2 regions of the Nonomuraea sp. MTCD27 genome follow, and region 1 is predicted to be linked to the other one. Evidence: riboswitches for the same ligand, from Rfam matches in the RefSeq annotation. Region 1 holds a riboswitch; the other holds the start of a gene.

Region 1 (7,271 bases):
TGACCACCGCCATCCGCCTGCGCGCCGCCATCGAGCCGCTCGCGTCCACCACGAACAGCACGAGGTTGCCCTCCCTGCCCTCACGCATCACCTCACGCAGGTCGTCGCCGCGCAGCACCAGCCCCGGCCCGCCGCGCCCGCGTTCCCTCTGGTGCGGGGCGGCCGCCAGCAGCGTCGCGGTCACGTGCAGATCGCGCACCGGCCCGGAGGGGCGGCGCGACCCGGTGGCCCGGCCGCGCGGGGTCCGCGAGCGCGACCGCCGCCCGGACGCCCCCTCCCCGAGCCCCGGCACCTCCAGCAACGGCACCCGGTACGGCGCCATCACCCCGTCCACCCGCCCGTCCACCCGATCGGCGCCCCCACCGTCCTGGCCCTCACCCGGAGACCCGTCGTCCCCACCCGCATCCGCCCCCTCGCCAGAAGGACCACCGCCCGCCCCACCACGATCGTCCGCTTTGCCACGATCGTCCGTCCGGCCACGATCGTCGGCACCGCCACGATCGTCCGAGCCGCCACGATCATCTGGGCCGCCACGATCATCTGGGCCGCCACGATCATCTGGGCCGCCACGATCATCTGGGCCGCCACGATCGTCCGGGCCACCACGACCATCTGGGCCGTCCGGACTGTCGCTCCCGTCCGGATCGTCATCCTCCGAGGTGCGCTCCAGCAGCTCATCGAGCAGCGCCTCATCCAGCCCCGGCGCGTCGAACGGATCCCGCCGTCTCCGGTGCGGCAACGACAGCCGGGCCGCCGCGCGTACGTCTGCCACGCTCACCACCGCCCGCCCCTGCCAGGCCGCATGGGCGATCGCCGCGCTCGCCGTGACCAGGTCGGCTCGCAGCCCGTCCACCTCGAAGGCCGCGCAAACCGTGGCGATCTGCCGCAGCCGCGCGTCGGGCAGCCGTACGCCCGCCACCCGCTCCCGGGCCGTGACGATCCGCCCCGCCAGCTCCGACTCCTCCCGCGCCCACCGCGCCGCGAACGCCGCCGGGTCCGCGTCGAAGGCCAGCCGCCTCCGCACCACCTCGGCCCGCTCCCCGGGATCGCGCGACGCCCTGACCTCGACCGTCAGCCCGAACCTGTCGAGGAGCTGCGGCCGCAGCTCTCCCTCCTCCGGGTTCATGGTGCCCACCAGCAGGAACCGGGCGGCGTGCCGGACCGAGACGGACTCGCGCTCGACGTAGCAGGTCCCAAGGGCGGCCGCGTCGAGCAGCAGGTCCACGAGGTGGTCGTGCAGCAGGTTCACCTCGTCGACGTACAGGACGCCGCGGTGCGCGGCGGCCAGCAGCCCCGGCTCGAACGCCTTCACGCCCTCCGTCAGCGCCCGCTCCACGTCGAGCGATCCCGCCAGGCGATCCTCGGACGCACCGACAGGCAACTCCACCAGCGCGGCCGGACGGCTCACGCCATCGACACCGCTCTCATGCGGACCGTCCGGGCATCCGGGGTCGGGCGCCGCCGGGTCGCAGGCAAAGCGGCAACCGGCCACCACGTCCACGGCGGGCAGCTGGGCCGCGAGCGCGCGTACGATCGTGGACTTGGCAGTGCCCTTCTCACCGCGTACGAGCACGCCGCCCACCCGGGGTGAGACCGCGTTGAGCACCAGCGCCAGCTTCAGGTCGTCGAGCCCGACGACCGCGCTGAACGGGTAGGTGTTGACCAAGACAGAACCTTCCGGTTGACATGAGCGACCCGCCGGCCAGTTCGCGTGACGGTCAGCTCGGTGAAGGACAGCGGCGCGATGTCGAAACGGGCGGTGCTGAGCGGATCCAGCCCCAGCGCATGCCCGAGCGCCGCCCGGATCACACCGACATCACAGATGACGACCACCTCAGGGCGTACGGCGCCGGCGGGTTGCGCCCGGCCGGTGACCGCCTCGGGGTGGGTGGGATTCTGGCGTACCGCTTCCAGCCAGTCCCCGACCCGTTCGGCGAGAGCGGCCAGGCTCTCGCCGCCGTGCGGGGCCGCGTGCGGATCCGCCAGCCATCTGGCCAGCGCCTCCGGCTCCTCCCGCGCGACCTGTTCATACGTCAGCCCGCCCCACCGGCCGCAGTCGGCTTCCCTGAGGGCCGGAGCCACGCGCGCCTCCAGCCCCATCGCGGCGGCGGTCTGCCACGCGGCCCGCACGGGCGAGACCCAGACAGCCGCGCCCGCCATGACTCCCGGTGCGGTCCAGCCCGCCATGGCGGCCAAGGAGGCGGCTCTGGCGAGGCCGGCCGGGTCGGCGTTGGTGTGGTCGGTGTCCGTGGCGCCGGGGAAACGGGCAGCCCGCATCCCCGGCGTCGTCGCGTGCCGGACGAACAACAACCGAGCTCAGCCCGGCTCGACGGCGGCACCGGCAGCGCCGCCGGTACGAGTTGCACCGGCCGTACGAGCCGGGTCGGCCTGAACCGCTCGGGCCGCTCTGTCGCTCACCCACCCGAACAGCACGCCGAACGCCGCCCAGAAGACGAGTTGCGTGCCGAGCGAGGCGAGCCTGAACTCCCACAGCAGCGTGGCGGGGAACCCGGCGGGCACCTCGTGCACCGGTGGCAGCAGCACCCACGCCGCCACCACCGGAACCAGGAAGGAGCCCACCGCCGAGACCCACCGGACCCACGGATCCGCGGAGCTCGCCCGGCGGGCCGTGGCCACCGCGACCGCCACCGCGGCCAGCCCGACGAGGACCATCACCACGTACAGCAGAGTGCGGTTGCCGATCGTCGCCGGGTCACCGACAGCGGGCGGGTTGGCTGGATATTTCACGAAAGGGACGAGGATGACGGCGACGAAGGCCGTACCGGCGGAGGCCAGGGCCAGCCGCCCGTCCGAGCGCGACCCGACCCGGCCCCGCAGGCCCGCGAACACGAGGGCGAACACGCCGCCCACGGCCAGCCCGTAGAGCCCGGTGGCCAGGAAGAGCCCCGCCTTCTGCACGGGCCTGCTGACCTCGGCCCCTTCGCCGTGATCGTGACCCTCGTGCGCCTCTGCCGGAGCGGCCCGGGTCTGGGCCGCGGCCGCCTCCTCCAGGGCGATCGCGCTGTCCACGCGCGGTTCCCCGAAGACGAAGGCGAAGCCGCCCGCGACCGATCCGGCCAGCAGGCCTACGAGCAGACCTCTGACCAGCAAGTTCCGTACCATGCCGGGGCCTCAGTGGCACGGCACGCCGAGCAGGTGCCGCCCGTCGTGCATCAGCTCGTGCAGGAACGCGCCCGTCTGGGACACGGCGCCGTTGTCCATCAGGACCAGGTACGCGACGAGCAGCAGCAGTGCCACGGCCGGCAGCCAGGCGCGCAGGCGTGGAAAGGGGATGGTGGTGGTGGGAGTGGTCAGATCACTCATGCAAAAGCCTCCTCAGGGATGACGCGTCCCGCCTTCGAGGTCACGGCTGCCAAGCGACCTGGCTCCCGGGATCTACGTCCCGGATACAGTGGCGCGTCCGCACCGGCATCTCACCGGATTTCCCTTGGACAACCGTGAAATCTACCGGAACGTATCTGTTCCTCCTGTTCGCGTCAATACGTCCCGGCCGATGGGCTGGTGGGTGAGGGGGCCTGAGCGCCGGGGTCCCCGGAGTGAGTCCGGGGAGTTCAGGCGGGCGGGCCTTTCTTGACGAGACGCCGGGAGTGGGAGGGTTAAATTCGGGACCTTTGGCCCTAGCGCGGCGTGATGGGCCGGTCTTAGGTTCCCCCTCATGTCGTCCCCGATGGACCCTCACCTGCCGGGAGGGGAGGCTGGCCTGGTCCTTCAGGTGACCCGGACGGACGACCAGGTGGTGATCAGGGCGTCCGGAGAGCTCGACCTGGCCTCGGAGTCGGTCTTCCGCGCGTGCGTGGCCCGCGTGCTCGCCCAGCGGGGCACCCATCTCCTGCTCGACCTGGGCCAGGTGGGTTTCATCGACGCCCGCGGCCTGGCCGTGCTGGTCGCCGCGCGTAACCAGGCGGTGGCGGGGCGGGGGAGCCTGCGGGTGACGAGGAGCTCGCGGAGTGTCGTACGGCTGCTGGAGATCACCGGCCTCGACCGCGTGTTCCCGCCGCCGACCGGCTGACCCGCCGGCCCGCGCCGGTCAGTGGGGCGGGCGCTGGGCGTGGCCGTGAGCGGCCTCGGCTGCGCTGCAACTGCTCTCCCCGGGCATCGCCTGGACGCGGGAGGGCCACCAGACCTGTACGTCCCCCGGCCGGACGCGGGCGAACAGGCACACCCCCGGCCGCTCCCGCAACGCGATGCCGATCACCCCGTCGACCTCGGCCACGTCCTTGCCGATGCGGTCGTCCAGGTCCAGCCGGTCGACGACCTCGCGGGCGGCCGCCAGGTCGGGGGTTGCGGGCAGGCGCGTCTTCAGCCACTCGTACGCGGTGCGGGGGATCTCCGCCGGGGCGCGGAAGGAGCGCGGCTCGCCCGCCGGGCAGTCGACCTCGGCCACGCCCGTGTCGGAGTAGGAGACCGAGATCTCGAAGCACACGACGGCCACCGCGGCGGGACTCGGGGAGCTCGTCCTGCCGAGCGGCTCACCGTCCCGATCCACCGGGCTCGTGGCGCGGATCCGCAGCAGGACGCGTCCCTGGTCGCTGACGCTGTACCTGGTGCCGGTCACGGAGTACACGTCGACGTCCGCGTCGCGGGAGAGCGCGTGGCCGATGTCCTCCGAGTTCCAGGACAGGCCGCGGCCGAGCCGCTCGGCGATCTGTTCGGCGTGGGTACGGGCGGCGCGGGCCGCGGGATCCTCGCTGCAGGCGGTGAGGGCGAGCATCGCGGCGATGCACAGGGCGCTGGACAACCGGAGGAGGAGCATGATCTCTGACTACCTCACCACTCCGGCCGGGGCCGCCTGCCGTGTTCGGAAGGTGACATTCGGCGGCTGATCAGGGCAGGGAAGCGTGGTCTCGGGCGGGGAACGTGATGATCCCGGCATCGGCCCGCGCCGGGTTCGTGACCCCGGCGGCTCACGGGGGCGACCGGCCAGGGGACGCGGTCACCGTGTCTCGACCGGGGTGATGCGGAAGACCGGATACCGCGCGGCGATCCGCTCGAACTCAGCCAGCGGCGCCCGCCGGTCCACCGGGATGTGGGTGCGGCCGCCCGGCGAGACGGCCAGGTAGCGGCGGAGGACGGGCGCACGGTCCCCGGCGTCCACCTCGTCCAGACGTACGGTCTCCTGCCGGCCGTGCCGCAGCACCGCCAGCCCGCCGGCCGCGCGGACATTGCGCACCCAGTTGGTCTCCTGGCCGAGCATCGCCACCAGGTAGCGCTCGCCCTCGTGGTCCGCGACGACCAGCGGGAAGGAGATGACCCGCCCGGTACGCCGGCCCGGCACCCGCAGGGTCACCATCCGCTCCGGTTGCAGCACCCCGGTCGCGAAGACGGTGGCCCAGACGCGGTTGATCGCCCGGGCCAGCCGGTTGGGCCGGCCGCCGCGGTACAGCCAGCGGTCGAAGCGGTGCGTACGTGTCGATTCAGCACTCATGCGTGGCGTCTCCTTGTACTGTACAGCGTTCATGAACACTGTACAGGAACGCTGTACATGAACATTGCACAGGAGAACGTGCGTACAGTGGTCAGGTGGCTTCGGAGAAACTGACCCGCCAGGCCGTCGTCGATCGGGCGATGAAGATCGCCGACACCGACGGGCTCCAGGCGGTCACCATCCGCCGGCTCGCCGCTGAGCTCGGCGTCGCGCCCACGGCGCTGTACTGGCACGTCAAGAACAAGGACGAGCTGCTGTCCGCGCTCGCCGACCACCTGCTCGCGCCGCTCGTCGCCGGCCTGGCGCCGGACCGGCCCTGGGCTGAGCGCCTCCGCGCGGTCGTCACCGCGCTGGTGGAACAGACGCGCGCGCACCCCTACCTGTCCGCCCTCCTGCCGGTGATCGACAAGAGCGCGGCCGAGGGATACCTGCGGGCCACCGACACCGTGATCGGGCTGCTCGCCGAGGCCGGGTTCACGCCGCGGCAGGCCGACCAGGTGGCCTCCTACCTGCTGCTGGGCGCGACGGCGACGGTGTCCTGCCAGCCCGGTGGCGTGGACGGCGACGAGGAGGCGAGCGCGGAGCTCAGGCGGCAGCAGCGCCTCGACCTGGAACGCCTGCCTCCCGGCCGCTACCCCCACCTGGCCGCCTTCGCCGCCACCCTGTCCGACCCGCCCGACCTCGACGCCTACTACTCCTTCGGCATCGATCTCCTGCTGTCCGCGGTGGCGGCCATGGCACCGAAGGCCTGACCCGGCCGCGCCGCCAGGATGACGAGCCCGCCGGCGACGACCCCGGCGACGTACGGGGAGGGCACGAGAAGGACGCCGCCCAGCGCGCACCACGCCGCGAGTGCCCACCCGATCCCGGCGGGCACGGGGACCCCGCGCCCGGCGAGGTGCCAGGTCAGGCAGCCCAGGAGAATCAGGGGCACGGAGAAGCTGCCCGGCCCGGCCCAGAAGGTGACCTTGTTCTGCAGGGACGCCACCGTCTGAACGGCATCCCCGTCCAGGAGCGGGACGGCCGCCCACAGTCCCCTGTCCACCCACCCGGAGACGTTTTCCCAGGTGAGGAGGGCCAGTAAGGACAGGTGCCCCGCTCCGAGCACGAGCATGATCCCGCTTGCCCAGCGGAGCATCCGCTGGCCCGAGCTCATGGCGACGTCCCTGGTGTGCGCGCTCTTCGGCAGCCTCATGAGAGCTCCTTCTCGGCGTATTTATATGTTGGCTAACACAGGCTATACCGATCAGCATTTGATCTGTCGTCGGGCATACCTGTTAGATGGGCCGCATGGCCACGCGACGTGACGAGAGGACTCAGGAGAGCCGCCGGCTGCTGGTGGCGGCTGCCGCCGAGCTCTTCGCCGAGAAGGGATACCGGCAGACGAGCTTCGTCGACATCGCCGACAAGGCCGGCATCAGCCGCGGCTCCATCCCGTGGCATTTCGGAAACAAGCTCGGCCTGCTGGAGGCGGTGATCGACGACCAGCTCCAGGCGGTGCTGGCCCGGTTCGGCGCGCCCGCCGATGATCCGCTCGGGCAGGTCGTCGACTTCATCCAGGTGCCGGCCACCCGCCTGTTCATCACGCTGCTCGCCGAGGCCGTCGAGGTGGGCTCGCCGATCCGCGAGCACTACGCGCGCCTCCACGCGGCGCTTCGCCAGGGGGTACGCGCCCGGATCCCGGCCGAGGCGCTGCCCCCGGGCGTCACCCCGGAGGCGTTCACGGTCGCGCTGGTGGGGACGATCATCGGCGTACACGCCCAGTGGCGGATCGCTCCCGAGGCGGTCGACCTCGAAGCCGTCCACACCGCGATCCGCGCCCTGT
Region 2 (7,271 bases), on a different contig from region 1:
GATTCGAACCTGCGGTGCTCCTGCTCCCAAGGCAGGCGGGCTGACCAAACTGCCCCACACTCGGTTTCCTCGAATGAAACAAGCCGCCTCGAATTTCTTCGAGACGGCTTTTCCGGTAATCCGCGATTGGATTATCCGGTAAGCCGTCGCCGCAGCTCGGGCAGGGCAGGGAGCGGCCGGGAGAGGCTCAGGTAGCGCACTTCGCCGCCCTTCCTGGACGTTGCTGAACGTTGCTGGACAATGTCCACGGTAAACCGATGATCGGGCGCGTGCCACATATTTAATTCCGGCCGGCTCAGCGGTCCTTGGTCCAGCTCACGCCCACCCGGGTCTCCGGGGTCTCGACGCGGAAGCGGGGCAGGGCGTCCGGGTAGTTGTCGCGGACGTAGTTGACCAGGAACTCGCGTACGTCGCACTTGAGGTCCCACGAGGACGGCGAGTCCGCGGCGCTCATCAGGCCCCGCAGCTCCACCAGGCCGTTTGGCAGCACGTCGGTGACCTGCAGCGTCCAGTCCTTCTGGTCCCACAGCGGGTTGCCCTGGAGGAACTCGTACAGGGCGTCGCGCAGTTTCGGGACCGGCACCGCCCAGTCCACCCGCAGGTACACGACGGCGAGCACGCGGCTGCCGTGGCGGGTCCAGTTCTCGAACGGGGTCTGGGTGAAGTACGACACCGGCAGCACGAGCCGGCGCTCGTCCCACAGCCGCACCACCACGTACGTGAGCGTCAGCTCCTCGATCCGCCCCCACTCCTCCTCGACCACGACCACGTCGTCCAGCCGCAGCGCGTCGCTGAAGGCGAGCTGCAGCCCGGCCAGCACGTTGCCGATGGTCGGCTGGGCGGCGATGCCGACGACCGCGCCCGCGATGCCGGCCGAGGCGAGCAGCCCGGCCCCGAGTGCCCGCACCTGCGGGAAGGAGAAGAGCATCGCGCCGACCGCGATGACGACGATGACCGCGGCGGCGATGCGGCGGACGAGCGCGATCTGCGTCATGATCCGCCGCGCCCGGCGGTTGCGCTCCCCCTCGACCAGCACCAGCCGGTCGAGGACGATGTCCGTGAACGCGTACGTGGCCTGCACGATCAGCCAGGTCACCGCGGCGATCGTGACGAGGCCGAGCACCCGCTCCACCGACCCCGCCACCGCCCGTTCGGACGGCGTGTCGCCGAACATCCCCGGCCCGAACACCACGTTGAACGCCACCACGGCGGCCACCGAGAACGCGGGCCACGTGCAGTGCTCCACCAGGTGCCGGGCGAGCGCGAATTTGCGCCCCATCCTGCTCAGCACCCGCCGGGCCACTTCCACCAGGAGGATCGAACCGACCACGGCGATTACGAGGATCGGCCAGTCCGCTGGAGACTGCACGCTCATGCCCCCTTATGTATTAGAACGTCTCGTCAAAGCTCACATTGCCCTCAACCGCCACTTGGTAAGCAGAAACCCGCCGTTCGAAGAAGTTGGCCAACTCCTGCACGTCCTGCAACTCCATGAACGCGAAGGGGTTCGCCGAGCCGTACCGGCTGGGCAGGCCGAGCCGGGCCAGCCGCTGGTCGGCGACGTACTCCAGGTACTGGCGCATCTGGTCCACCCCCATGCCGGGCATGCCCTCGCCGCACAGGTCCGCGGCGAAGGCCAGCTCCGCCGCGACGGCCTCCTCGATCATGAGGGTGACCTGCTTGCCCAGCTCGTCGTCGAACAGCGACGGCTCCTCGGCCCGCACCGTGTCCACCACGCTGAACGCGAACTCCATGTGCATGGACTCGTCGCGGAACACCCAGTTCGTCCCGGTGGCCAGGCCGCCGAGGAGACCGCGCGAGCGGAACCAGTAGACGTACGCGAACGCGCCGTAGAAGAACAGGCCCTCGATGCAGGCGGCGAAGCAGATGAGGTTCAGCAGGAACTGGCGCCGCTCCGCGGCCGTCTCCAGCCGCCGCAGCCCTTCGATCGAGTCGATCCACCTGAAGCAGAACTCCGCCTTGTCGCGGATCGACGGGATGTGCTCGATCGCGGCGAACGCCTTCACCCGCTCGTCCGGGTCGGGCAGGTAGGTGTCGAGGAGCGTCAGGTAGAACTGCACGTGCACGGCCTCCTCGAAGAGCTGCCTGCTCAGGTACAGGCGCGCCTCGGGGGCGTTGACGTGCTGGTAGAGGTTGAGCACGAGGTTGTTGGCCACGATCGAGTCGCCGGTGGCGAAGAAGGCGACCAGCCGGTTGATCAGGTGCCGCTCCTGCGGGGTCATCCTGGCCAGGTCGGCGAGGTCGTTGTGCAGGTCCACCTCCTCGACGGTCCACGTGTTGCGGATGGCCGCGCGGTAGCGCTCGTAGAAGTCGGGGTAGCGCATGGGCCGCAGGGTGAGGTCCATACCGGGGTCGAGCAGCACGAAAGGGTCTCCTTACTGGCAGGCTTCGCAGGTTTCGGGGTTCTCGAGGGAGCAGGCGATCGCCTCGGCGGAAGGGGCCGCGACCGTCGTCTGGGCGATCCGGGTGGCCGGGCGCGAGCGCAGGTAGTACGTCGTCTTGAGGCCCTGCTTCCAGGCGTAGGCGTACATCGACGAGAGCTTGCCGATGGTCGGGCTGGCCATGAAGAGGTTGAGCGACTGCGACTGGTCGATGTACGGCTGCCGCGCGGCGGCCAGGTCGATCAGCGCCTTCTGCGGCAGCTCCCACGCCGTGCGGTAGAGCACCTTGAGGTCGTCGGGCACGCCGGGCACGGTCTGCACCGAGCCGTCGGCGCGCTTGAGGTCGTCGCGCACCTGCTGGGTCCACAGCCCGCGCGCCTGCAGATCGGCCACCAAATACCGGTTGACCTGCAAGAACTCGCCCGACAGGGTCTCCCGCTTGAACACGTTGGACACCTGCGGCTCGATGCACTCGTAGCAGCCGGCGATGGAGGCGATCGTCGCGGTCGGGGCGATGGCGACCATGAGCGAGTTCCGCAGGCCGGTCTCCGCGATCTTCTCGCGGAGCGCGTCCCAGCGCGGCGAACCGGCCGCGCCGTAGTGGTCGGGGTGCAGCACTCCCCCGGCGGCCCGCGTGTCGGCGTACGACGGGTGCCTTCCGCGCTCGGCCGCCAGGTCGGCCGAGGTGTCGTACGCGGCCAGCGCGATCTCCTCGGCGATCCTGGTGGACAGCTCCAGCGCCCGCGGTGAGTCGAACGGCAGCCGCAGCGTGAAGAAGACGTCGGCCAGCCCCATCACGCCCAGCCCGATGGGCCGCCACCGCTTGTTGGCCGCCTCGGCCTCGGGCGTGGGGTAGAAGCCGAGGTCGATGGTGCGGTCGAGGAAGCGGACGGCGGTGCGCACGGTCCGGCGCAGCCGCTCCCAGTCCATGTCCTGCCCGGCGCCGTCCCCGGTCAGGTGGGCGGCCAGGTTGACCGAGCCGAGGTTGCAGACGGCCGTCTCGGCGTCGCTGGTGACCTCGAGGATCTCGGTGCAGAGGTTCGACAGGTGGATGACGTTCTCGGGGCGGGCGGTCTGGTTGGAGGTGCGGTTGGCGGCGTCCTTGAACGTCATCCAGCCGTTGCCGGTCTGGGCGAGGGTGCGCATCATCCGGCCGTACAGTGTCCTGGCGGGGATCTGCCGGACGTACCGCCCGGCCGCCTCGTACGCGCGGTACGCGGCCGTGAACTCCTCCCCGTACAGGTCCGTGAGGTCGGGCACCTCCTTCGGGTCGAACAGCGACCACGTCCCGTCCGCCTCGACCCGGCGCATGAACTCGTCGGGGACCCAGTTGGCCAGGTTCAGGTTGTGGGTGCGGCGGGCGTCCTCGCCGGTGTTGTCGCGCAGCTCCAGGAACTCCTCGATGTCGGCGTGCCAGGTCTCCAGGTAGACGCAGGCCGCCCCCTTGCGCCGGCCGCCCTGGTTGACCGCCGCCACCGAGGAGTCCAGCGTGCGCAGCCAGGGCACGATGCCGTTGGAGTGGCCGTTCGTACCCCTGATCAGGGAGCCGCGCGAGCGCACCCGGGTCCAGGAGATGCCGATGCCCCCGGCGTACTTGGACAGCCGGGCCACCTGCCCGTACCTGTCGTAGATGCCCTCCAGCTCGTCGCGCGGCGAGTCGAGCAGGAAGCAGGACGACAGCTGCGGCCGGCGCGAGCCGGAGTTGAACAGGGTGGGCGAGCTGGGCAGGTACGACAGCGTGGACATGAGCGCGTACAGCTCCGCCGCCTCGGCCACCGACTCCGACAACCCGCAGGCCACGCGCAGGAAGAAGTGCTGCGGCCGCTCCAGCACCCCGCGCGTCTCGGGGTGGCGCAGCAGGTAGCGGTCGTACACCGTGCGCAGCCCGAAATACTCGAACCGGTCGTCCGCCTCGGCGGAGACCAGCGCGTCCAGCTCGGCGGCGTGCGCGGCGACGAACTCCGCCAGCCCGTCCTGCACGAGCCCGGCCGCGTGGGTGGCGGCGATGGACTCCGAGAACGTCCGCACGCCGTGCGCGGCCGCCTCGTCGGCGATCTCCTCGGCCAGCAGCCGGGCGGCGACCCGCGAGTTGGCCGGGTCGGTGATCACCCGGGCGGCGGCCTCCTCGATGGCCAGGCGGCGGTCAACCTCAACGATCTGAGTCACGTGCTCTCTCTCCTCGCGAGCTCATCCCCGTGAGGGCACGCGAGAGCACGGCGAACCGGATCACCGGCCGCGTCGCGCTCCGGCCCGCCCTCGAGGCCCTGAACACTTCGTGCCGGACACGGCCCGGCACGACGCTGGCAGGTCTTCGGGCTCGCGGGCGCGCTCCATGGCTCCTACTGGCCGTCGCTTCCCGGATCTCTCCAGTGCACAATGACGGCGGTCGTTCCCGCTCACCGCTGCGGGGCAGCCCCGGAATCTCACCGGGTTCCCTTTTGCTCCGCCTCCGGAGAGGCGAACCAGCGACGACCAGGATCCTACATCTAGTGGCCGTTCCCGCAACTACCCCAGCATGTTGTGGCTTTGGTGGTGTCGAGCAGTCCGAGGTCCCGCAGGACCGCGCGGGTGCGGGCGATCTCGGTGCCGACCCAGCGGGCGAAGTCGTCGCCGACGAGGGGGATCGACAACCAGCCGGCGGCCCGGCACGCCGCCTCCCAGCCGGTCGAGCCGATCACCACCTCGCACATGCGCAGGGCCGCCTCGCGGCTCTCGTCGGCCATGTCCTCGGGCCCGAAGGCGGCCACCCAGTCCGCGAAGTCCACCCGCACGCCGCACTCCAGCAGCGTCGGCACGTCGAGCTCGGGCACGCGGGTGGCCGAGGACACCGCCAGCGCCCTGACCCGGCCGCGGCCGATGCCGGCGCGCCAGCCGGTCAGCGGTCCCGCGGCGGCGGCTCCCTTACCGGCCAGCAGCGCGGTGGCCGCCTCGCCGCGGCTGGGGTAGCCGGTGTACTCGACCTGCCTGGTGTCCGCGCCGAGGGCCTTGGCGATCAGGCCGAACAGCAGGTGGTCGGGCTCGCCCTGCGGCCCGCCCACCAGCGGTGTCCGGCCGGGCGAGGCGACCAGCCGGGCGCCGAGGTCGTCGAAGTCCTTGACCGGCGAGGCGTCGGGCACGACCACGACCTCGACCTCGCCGCTGAGCCTGGCCAGCGGGGTGCCGGTGTCGAGCAGGCTCTGGCCGTTGTTCAGCTCGGCCGCGGCCAGCGCGGGCAGGCCGGTCACCGTGATGGGCGTGCCGGCGCCGGACTGGAACCCGGCGGTACGGGCCGCCCCGGCGAACGCCCGCCCCACGGGGGCCCAGCGCGGCCCGCTCGGATTGATGGAGAATCCGGTACGCGGCACGTCCCCGCCGGTGCGCTCCGTACCGCAACCGGCGGCGCAGGCCGTGACTCCCAGCCCCCAGGCCAGGAACCGCCGCCGGCGCATCTGCTTCTCCCCCGAATCCCCCATTACCCTAGGTTAATAACCCATTACGCACCGCTACACACCCGGGTCGCGACAAACAACACAAATCGCTTTTCTTCGCGCTTTTTCGTGATTTTTAAACTTATTGGGTTTTCTTGCCGACCCCGGCCATGAGCGACGACGGCAACGACCAGTCGCCCACCAGCTTGGGCCGGTCCGGACGCCAGTCGGTGGCCTGCACGAGCCCCGGCGGCTCCAGCGGGAACCCGCCGAAGAACGCGCGGATCCGGGCCGGGGTCCGGTCGGTCCCGCCCCGGGCGGAGGAGCCGCCGCGCTCCTCGTCCTCCAGGTGCGCCATGGTCGTGGCGTGCGAGATCACCAGATAGCCGCCCGGCGCCATCCGCTCGCGGAGCACGCCCACCGCCTGCTGGGGGTGCGCGGAGTCCGGCAGGAAGTGCAGGATCGACACCAGCAGCACGGCGATCGGCTGGTCGAGGTCCAGGAACTCACCGGCCCCGGCCAGCACTTCCGCCGGATCCAGCAGGTCGGCCTGGACGAAACGGGCCCTGCCCGGTGCGTGCCGGAGCAGGGCCGTGGCGTGGGCGGCGACGACGGGGTCGTGGTCGACGTAGACGACCCGGGCCTCCGGGGCCACCTCGTGCGCGCTGCCCTGGGTGGGCAGCCCGCTGCCGAGGTCGAGGAACTGGCGGATCCCGGCCCGCGCCACGTAGCGCACGGCGCGCTGGAGGAAGGCCCGGTTCGCGCGGGCCAGCGCGACCGCCTCCGGGATCAGCTCGGCGAGCTGGTCAAGGGCCAGACGGTCGACCGCGAAGTTGTCCTTCCCACCGAGCATGTAGTCGTACATGCGTGCGGGATTGGGCCTCTGTTGGTCGAACTTCCGCACAGTATCGAATTTATGTCGTCGCAAGCCAGATAACGATAGTTTGCGCTGAATTGGACTCAGTTACTCAACCGTTACGCTCTTGGCGAGGTTGCGCGGCTTGTCCACGTCGCGGCCCAGCGCGACCGCCGCGTAGTACGCCAGGAGCTGGAGGGGAATCGTGAGCAGGATGGGGTCGAGCTCGATCTCGTTCTTGGGGATCACGATCGCGTCGTCGGCCAGCTTGGCGTCCGGCTTCCGGTGGCCCACCATGAGCACCTGGCCGCCGCGGGCGCGGATCTCGCCCAGCGTGGTGAGGTTCTTGTCGAGCAGCTCGTCGTCGGGGACGATCGCCACCGTCGGCATGTCGGGGCCGATCAGCGCGAGCGGGCCGTGCTTGAGCTCGCTGGCCGGGTAGGCCTCGGCGTGGACGTACGAGATCTCCTTAAGCTTCTGCGCGCCCTCGCGGGCCACCGGGTAGCCGCGCACCCGGCCGACGAACATCATGCTCGCGTGCTTGGCGTACTTGTCGGCCAGCTCGGCGATCCTGTCGCCCTGCGCGAGGATCTGCTCGATCTGACC

Evidence for each region. Region 1 has a riboswitch for cobalamin ahead of ACBJ59_RS30960 (CbtB-domain containing protein). Riboswitches for the same ligand answer to the same signal wherever they lie in the genome.
Region 2: another riboswitch for cobalamin. It lies ahead of ACBJ59_RS08930 (ribonucleoside-diphosphate reductase subunit alpha); the one in region 1 lies ahead of ACBJ59_RS30960 (CbtB-domain containing protein).

The regions. Positions count from the first base shown of each region.
Region 1 covers NZ_JBGNUW010000011.1:258,875-266,145, reverse strand. Annotated here, with positions in the region: gene ACBJ59_RS30975 (VWA domain-containing protein) at 1-1,666, opposite strand, end outside; gene ACBJ59_RS30970 (histidine phosphatase family protein) at 1,618-2,307, opposite strand; gene ACBJ59_RS30965 (CbtA family protein) at 2,317-3,111, opposite strand; gene ACBJ59_RS30960 (CbtB-domain containing protein) at 3,133-3,324, opposite strand; cobalamin riboswitch at 3,359-3,488, opposite strand; gene ACBJ59_RS30955 (STAS domain-containing protein) at 3,677-4,030, shown strand; gene ACBJ59_RS30950 (hypothetical protein) at 4,049-4,774, opposite strand; gene ACBJ59_RS30945 (nitroreductase/quinone reductase family protein) at 4,955-5,446, opposite strand; gene ACBJ59_RS30940 (TetR/AcrR family transcriptional regulator) at 5,542-6,198, shown strand; gene ACBJ59_RS30935 (hypothetical protein) at 6,138-6,641, opposite strand; gene ACBJ59_RS30930 (TetR/AcrR family transcriptional regulator) at 6,737-7,271, shown strand, end outside.
Region 2 covers NZ_JBGNUW010000003.1:167,599-174,869, reverse strand. Annotated here, with positions in the region: tRNA gene ACBJ59_RS08945 (tRNA-Pro) at 1-64, opposite strand, end outside; gene ACBJ59_RS08940 (mechanosensitive ion channel domain-containing protein) at 296-1,369, opposite strand; gene ACBJ59_RS08935 (ribonucleotide-diphosphate reductase subunit beta) at 1,389-2,384, opposite strand; gene ACBJ59_RS08930 (ribonucleoside-diphosphate reductase subunit alpha) at 2,397-4,568, opposite strand; cobalamin riboswitch at 4,687-4,884, opposite strand; gene ACBJ59_RS08925 (tripartite tricarboxylate transporter substrate-binding protein) at 4,889-5,854, opposite strand; gene ACBJ59_RS08920 (SAM-dependent methyltransferase) at 5,952-6,713, opposite strand; gene glmS (glutamine--fructose-6-phosphate transaminase (isomerizing)) at 6,774-7,271, opposite strand, start outside.